2 regions of the Acuticoccus sediminis genome follow, and region 1 is predicted to be linked to the other one. Evidence: predicted binding sites of a transcription regulator. Region 1 holds the regulator's gene; the other holds the start of a gene.

Region 1 (3,203 bases):
GGCGAAGAGAGTGCCGAAGCGGCCGACGCCGGTCTGGATCTCGTCGAAGATCAGGACCAGTCCGTTGTCGTCGCAGATCTGCCGCAGCGCCTGCAGGAAGCCGCGGTCGACCATCTGGATCCCGCCCTCGCCCTGCACGGGCTCGACCATGATCGCGGCGGTCTCCGGGCCGACGGCGGCCTTCACCGCGTCGATGTCGCCGAGCGGCAGCTTGTCGAATCCGGGCGCGGGCTCGCCGAAGCCCTCCATGTACTTGGCGACGCCCGTGGCCGCGAGCGCGCCCAGCGTGCGGCCGTGGAAGGCGCCCGTGAAGGTGATGATGCGCGTCCGCTCGGGGTGCCCGCTCACATATTGATAGCGGCGCGCGGTCTTGATCGCGGCCTCGTTCGCCTCGGCGCCCGAGTTGCAGAAGAAGACGCGCTCGGCGAACGTCGCGGCGGTCAGCCGGTCGGCGAGGCGCTCCTGCTCGGGAATGCGGTAGAGGTTGGACGTGTGCCAGACCTTCGTGGCCGCCTCCTGCAGCACGGCGACGAGGTGCGGGTGCGCGTGGCCGACGCCCGTGACGGCGATGCCCGACCCCATGTCGAGGTATCGTCGCCCGTCGGAGCCCACGAGCCACACGCCCTCACCCTTCTCGAAGGAGATGTCAGCGCGGTTGTAGGTCGGGAACAGGCTGTTCGTCGTCATGGGTTCACTCGCGATGTATGCGAAGGTCGTTCCGAGCGCCCCCAACGGGCTACTGCGGAACAGGCGGGCTTTCTTTCCGATGGTTGGGGAAAAAGCAAGGTTTGAGTCGCCGTGGACTCGCCGACTCTAGACCGTGAATCCTCAAATCTCTTACGATTCCGCGGGTAAAGGCAAGACATCGCCCGACTCCATAGTGCCCCGCACCCACCGGTTTGGGCTGTGGACCGCGTGTGGATCGGCCGTGAGCAAAGGGATTCGCGATGAGCTGGACCGACGAGCGGATCGAGGTTTTGCGCAAGATGTGGGCAGAAGGCATGTCCGCCTCGCAAATCGCCAGTTCGCTGGGCGGCGTGACCCGTAACGCGGTGATCGGCAAAATCCACCGGCTCGGCCTCTCCGGCCGGGTCAAAGCCCCCCAGGCGCGGGCGACCCGCGCCCGCAGTGCGCCGCCGCCGGTGGCAAAGCCCGCCGCGGCGCCGCGTGTAATGGCCGCCGGCGCGGTGGCCGTCAAAGTGGTCGAGGAGCCGGAAATGGAGACCGCGCCCCGGCCGGTCGCAGAGGTCGTGCACCTGACCGACGGCATCACCCTCATGGAGCTCTCCTCCGCGCACTGCCGCTGGCCGGTGGGCGATCCGTCGAGCGCGGACTTCCGTTTCTGCGGCGCCCGCGTCGCGGTGGGCGAGACGTACTGCAGCGCGCACTGCGAGCAGGCCTTCCCGTCGCGCCGCTCGACCAAGTCGAACTGACGCGGCCGACACGGCCGGCCCGCCGATCGGGCGGGGCCGGCAGGCGCGCCGAGGCGCGCCCCACGCCGGATGCCGGCGACGCCCCTCCGCTCAGCGGATGTGGAACTGGTCGTTGAAGGCGTAGCCCGCGCCGCGCACGGTGCGGATCGGATCCTTGGCCTTGCCGCGATTGATCGCCTTGCGCAGTCGGCCGATGTGCACGTCCACCGTGCGCTCGTCCACGTAGACGTCCCGCCCCCACACCCCGTCGAGGAGCTGCTCGCGCGTGAAGACGCGGCCGGGGGACTGCATCAGGAACTCCAGCAGGCGGAACTCGGTCGGGCCGAGGTGCACCTCGCGCGTCGCGCGGCGCACGCGGTGGGTCGTGCGGTCGAGCTCGATGTCGCCGGCCTTCAGCAGCGTGGAGACCACCGCCGGCTTGGTGCGCCGCAGAATGGCGCGGACCCGGGCCATCAGCTCCGGCGTCGAGAAGGGCTTCACCACGTAGTCGTCCGCGCCCGTCGCGAGGCCGCGGATGCGCTCGGTCTCCTCGCCGCGCGCCGTCAGCATGATGATCGGCAGGTTCTCCGACTGCGGCCGCGAGCGCAGGCGCCGGCACAGCTCGATCCCGGACAGGCCCGGCAGCATCCAGTCGAGGATCAGAAGGTCCGGCAGGCCCTCCAGGAGCTTCAGCTCCGCCTCGTCGCCGCGGCTGGCGCTCTCGACGTCGTAGCCTTCCGCCTCGAGGTTGTAGCGCAGGACGAGGACCAGCGGCTCCTCGTCCTCGACGATCATGACCTGCGGCAAGTCAGTGGCCTCCGCGACCGTTCTCGGGCTCGGCCCAGTCGGCGGACAGGTACGACGAGGAGTCCCCCTTGGCCCGCGCCTCGACCGGCTGCTCGCCCGTGATGAGATAGTGGATGTTCTCGGCGATGTTGGTGGCGTGGTCGCCGATCCGCTCGATGTTCTTGGCGCAGAACAGGAGGTGCGTGCAGAACGTGATGTTGCGCGGATCCTCCATCATGTACGTCAGCAGCTCGCGGAAGATCGACGTGTAGATGGCGTCGATCTCGTCGTCGCGGCTGCGCACGTCGAGCGCCGCCGAGAGGTCCTGCGAGGTGAACGCGTCGAGCACCGACTTCATCTGCTCGAGCGCGATGTCGGACATGTGCTCGACGCCGAGCGCCACGCGCGGCGGGTAGGCCCGCCCCTCGATCGCGAGAACGCGCTTGGCGTTGTTCTTGGCGAGATCGCCGACGCGTTCGAGGTCGGAGGAGATGCGCATCGCCGCGACCAGCTCGCGCAGCGGCTTGCCTTGCGGACGGTGCGCCGCGATCAGGTCGACGGCATGGTTCTCGACGCTGCGCTGCATCGCGTCGAGGCGCTGGTCCGCCTCGATGACGGCGCGCGCACGCTGCGTGTCGATGCGCGTCAGCGCGGTCACCGAGTCCATCACCAAATGTTCAGCGAGGCCGCCCATCTCGGCGACCTCCGCCGCGAGACTGACAAGCTCGCGGTCCCGATCACGTGCCAGCACCAACGCGCTGCTCCTCACTCGAACCAAAGGCGGTTGCTTAAACTTATCCGAAAACGCCGGAGATGTAGTCGCGCGTACGCGGCTCCTGCGGGTCGTTGAAGATGCTCGACGTCGGGCCTTCCTCGATGAGGTCGCCGAGGTGGAAGTAGGCCGTCCGGTCGGAGACGCGCTGCGCCTGGCTCATCGAGTGCGTCACGATGATGATCGTGTAGTTCTCGCGCAGCTCCTTGATGAGGCCCTCGACGGTCGCGGTG
Region 2 (3,203 bases), 1.5 Mb from region 1:
TTGTCGAGGGGGTAATGCACGCCGCCCCAGGTCCCTTCCGTCGTGTCGTAGGACACGAGCTTGACCATCCCCGTCGGATCGTCGCCCCACTCGCGCTGCATCGTGATCCAGAGCGTGTCGCCGACCATCTCCACGCCCTCGGCGCCGAAGCGGGTCTCGCCCTCCAGCAGCACGTCCGGGAAGGGGACGGTCTCGATGATCACCCCGTCGTCGTCGACATGGACGAGCCGGTGCGGCACGTCCTTGTCGTCGTTGCCCTCGGAGGCGAGCCAGAAACCGCCTTCGCCGTCCAGCGTCACGCCCTCGAGGTCGAGGTGGTCGGCAGGAGCGCCGTCGCGGGTGACAAGTAGCGCCCTGGTGATGACGGCGGGAGTCTGTGTCGCGTCGATGGTGAAGATTGTGGGCTGCGACTTGTAGAACGAGTCGTTGACCGCATAGAGCGTGCCGGGCGCCGCGGGGTCGGCGTCGAGGCCGGAGAGCGCGCCCCAGCCGATCGGCGTCGCGCCCTGCGAGCCGGAGACGATGGTCGGGTAGGCCGGCGCCGCATCCTCGAGGGCGTAGATCATGACGTGCGAGCGGGCGCCGCCGTCCTCGCCGAGGTCGGCCTCGTTGGCGGTCGCGAGGAGCCCGCGGGAGGGGATCGCCACCGCACCCTCGGGCGCGATGCCGGAGGGAACGATCCCGCTCAGCACCGGCGTCTCGCCCGACAGGTCGTAGACGGCGACGAGCGAGCCGCGCTCGGAGAGGACGAAGAGGTAGGGCGTGTCGCCATAGGTGCCGAACGCGAGGCCCTCCGGCTCGCCGCCCTTGTTCTCGGAGCGCTTCTCCGGGTAGTGGCCGGCGCGCGCGAGGGCGTACTCGAGCTCCGTGCCGCTGTCCCAGACGAGGGTGCCGTCGCGCTCGAAGATCGAAACCGTGCGGCCGCCACCCTCGTAGTCGCCCTCGTTGGCGATGGCGACGCGGTCCTCGGAGACCCACACGATCGCGTCCGGCTCGCGCTTCATCTCGATGGAGCCGGAGAAGGTGAGGGCGCCTTCCTCCTCGGTGTCGACGCCGTCGAGCGCGACCGTGCCGGCGGAGAAGTGGCTCTTCACCGTCCCGTCGGCGCCGACGATGACGATGTGGTTGTTCTCCTGCAGGGTCACCGCGATGTCGCCGGCGGCGTTGATGGAGACGAATTCGGGCTCCGGATCCTCCGGTGCGACCTCGGCGAGGCCGGTGAGGTCGACGACGTTCAGCCGGTCGCAGTCCGGCCCGTCCGCGCCGAACGGGACGAGGACGAGGCTGCCGGGCGGCATCTGCGGGATGACGCCGTCCTCGAAGTCCTCGTCGCGCTCGTTCTCGATCGCGACGGCGAGGAAGGAGCCGTCCGGGGCGACGGCGATGGAATCGGGCTGCCCCGGAAGGTCGCAGGACTCGGACACCTCGCGCGTCCGGATGTCGACGAGCTGCAGGAGGCCCGACGGGTTGGTGTAGCTTTCGGAGAGGTTCACCGCGACGTAGGCGATGCCGTCCTTGACGGTGACGGACGTCGGCTCGCCGAGCACGCCGGCAGAGCCGCCCGCCTTCGGGTTCGCGGGGTCGGAGATGTCGACGAAGCCGACGGACTGGTTGGGGCTGTCGGAGTAGACCAGCGTCATGCCGTCGGCGGTCGCGGCGATAATCTCCGCCGACGTCTCGGTCGACGGGTCGGTGCCTTCCGGAAGGTTCTGCGCGACGGGGAAGCTCGCGATGCGGTTGAACGCTTCGGCCTCGGCCTGACCGGCGACGGCGCACAGGAGCGCCGCGGTGACAAGGGACGTCGTCTTCATCGCGAACCTTCGGGTGGTGTGACGGCCGCACTGTTAGAGCGGTTGGATGATAGGTTTATGACGGATCTGTGTCGCCGGCCCTTCCGTCACTTGCGCGCGGCACGACCCACGGTGGCATAGATTGCGGCGCCCCATGCCCACCAACGGTGCCCGGGCGACCTACCTTCGGGGCACGCTTGTCGGCTAAGTCTTCGTAGGAATTGCTACCTTGCGACCGAACCCGTCGGTCGCTGCGGCGCACGACGGTGACAGATTTGTGATCGGCGGAGAGGAGGTTTGACAATCCTACGTTTCAATTAGTTCCAATTTGATGTAAATTATCTTTCCATTAGTTAGCGGGAGGGTGCCGATGATTGCCTGGGAAATCCATGGCCGTGAGCTGGCCAACTGCAACTGTTCGTACGGATGCCCATGTCAATTCAATGCGTTGCCGACGCATGGGGCGTGCGAGGCGGCCGTCGGCTTCGAGATCGAACGCGGTCACTACGGTGACGTGAAGCTCGACGGGCTGCGAATGGCCAGCATCTACAAGTGGCCGGGACCCGTCCATGAGGGCAACGGCGAGATGCAGATCATCGTCGACGAGAGTGCGACGCCCGAGCAGCGCGACGCGCTCGAGAAGATCATGACCGGGTCCGACACGAACGACATGGCCACCATGTGGTGGATCTTCTCCGCGATGTCGCCGACCAAGCACCCGACCCTTTCGGTGCCGATCAAGACGGAGATCGACATCGACGGGCGGACCGGCAGCATCTCCGTGCCGGGCGTGTTCAGGATCACCGCCGAGCCGATCAGGAACCCGATCACCGGTATCCCGCATCAGGTCCGCATCAATCTCCCGCACGGCTTCGAGTACGAGACCGCCGAGATCGGGAGCGGCAGCACGACGACCGAGGGGGTCATCTCGCTGCCGAACAACAAGGCGACGTACGCCCAGTTCGCCGAGCTTCACCTCGGCAACTCCGGCGTCATCCGCGCCGCGGCCTGACACCGGGCGTTCCGGCCGTGACGGTACTGGAGGCGGCGCTGCGGCGGGACCGGCTCGTCCTTCTCGCCGCGCTGGCGCTGCTCTTCGCCCTCAGCGCCCTCTATACGATTTCGGGTGTCGGCATGCGCATGTCGGCACTCGAGATGACGTCGATGGCAAGCATGCGCGACATGCCGGGCAAGGCGGTGCCCGGCGCCTGGAGCGCCGCCTACGCGGCCCTCGTCTTCCTCATGTGGTGGGTGATGATGGTGGCGATGATGCTGCCGTCGGTGGCGCCCAACGTCCTCCTGTTCGCGGCACTGGTGCGCCGGACCCGAGACGCCGGGCGGGCGGGCGCGATGGCCGGCTGCTTCCTCGCCGGCTACCTCCTCGCCTGGGCCGGCTTCGCCCTCGTCGCGGCG

What was found. Region 1 encodes PhoB, which activates phosphate uptake and scavenging genes when phosphate is short. Its sites were predicted from a motif close to TGTCATNNANCTGTCAT; they were not measured.
Region 2: a site for PhoB is predicted at 1,858-1,874, ahead of DLJ53_RS07685 (esterase-like activity of phytase family protein). Genes of this name have one in related genera too.

What each region holds. Positions count from the first base shown of each region.
Region 1 covers NZ_QHHQ01000001.1:284,874-288,076, forward strand. Annotated here, with positions in the region: gene DLJ53_RS01160 (aspartate aminotransferase family protein) at 1-687, opposite strand, end outside; gene DLJ53_RS01165 (GcrA family cell cycle regulator) at 948-1,433, shown strand; gene phoB (phosphate regulon transcriptional regulator PhoB) at 1,524-2,219, opposite strand; gene phoU (phosphate signaling complex protein PhoU) at 2,221-2,949, opposite strand; gene pstB (phosphate ABC transporter ATP-binding protein PstB) at 2,993-3,203, opposite strand, start outside.
Region 2 covers NZ_QHHQ01000001.1:1,756,036-1,759,238, forward strand. Annotated here, with positions in the region: gene DLJ53_RS07685 (esterase-like activity of phytase family protein) at 1-1,811, opposite strand, end outside; gene DLJ53_RS07690 (DUF1326 domain-containing protein) at 2,161-2,802, shown strand; gene DLJ53_RS07695 (DUF2182 domain-containing protein) at 2,820-3,203, shown strand, end outside.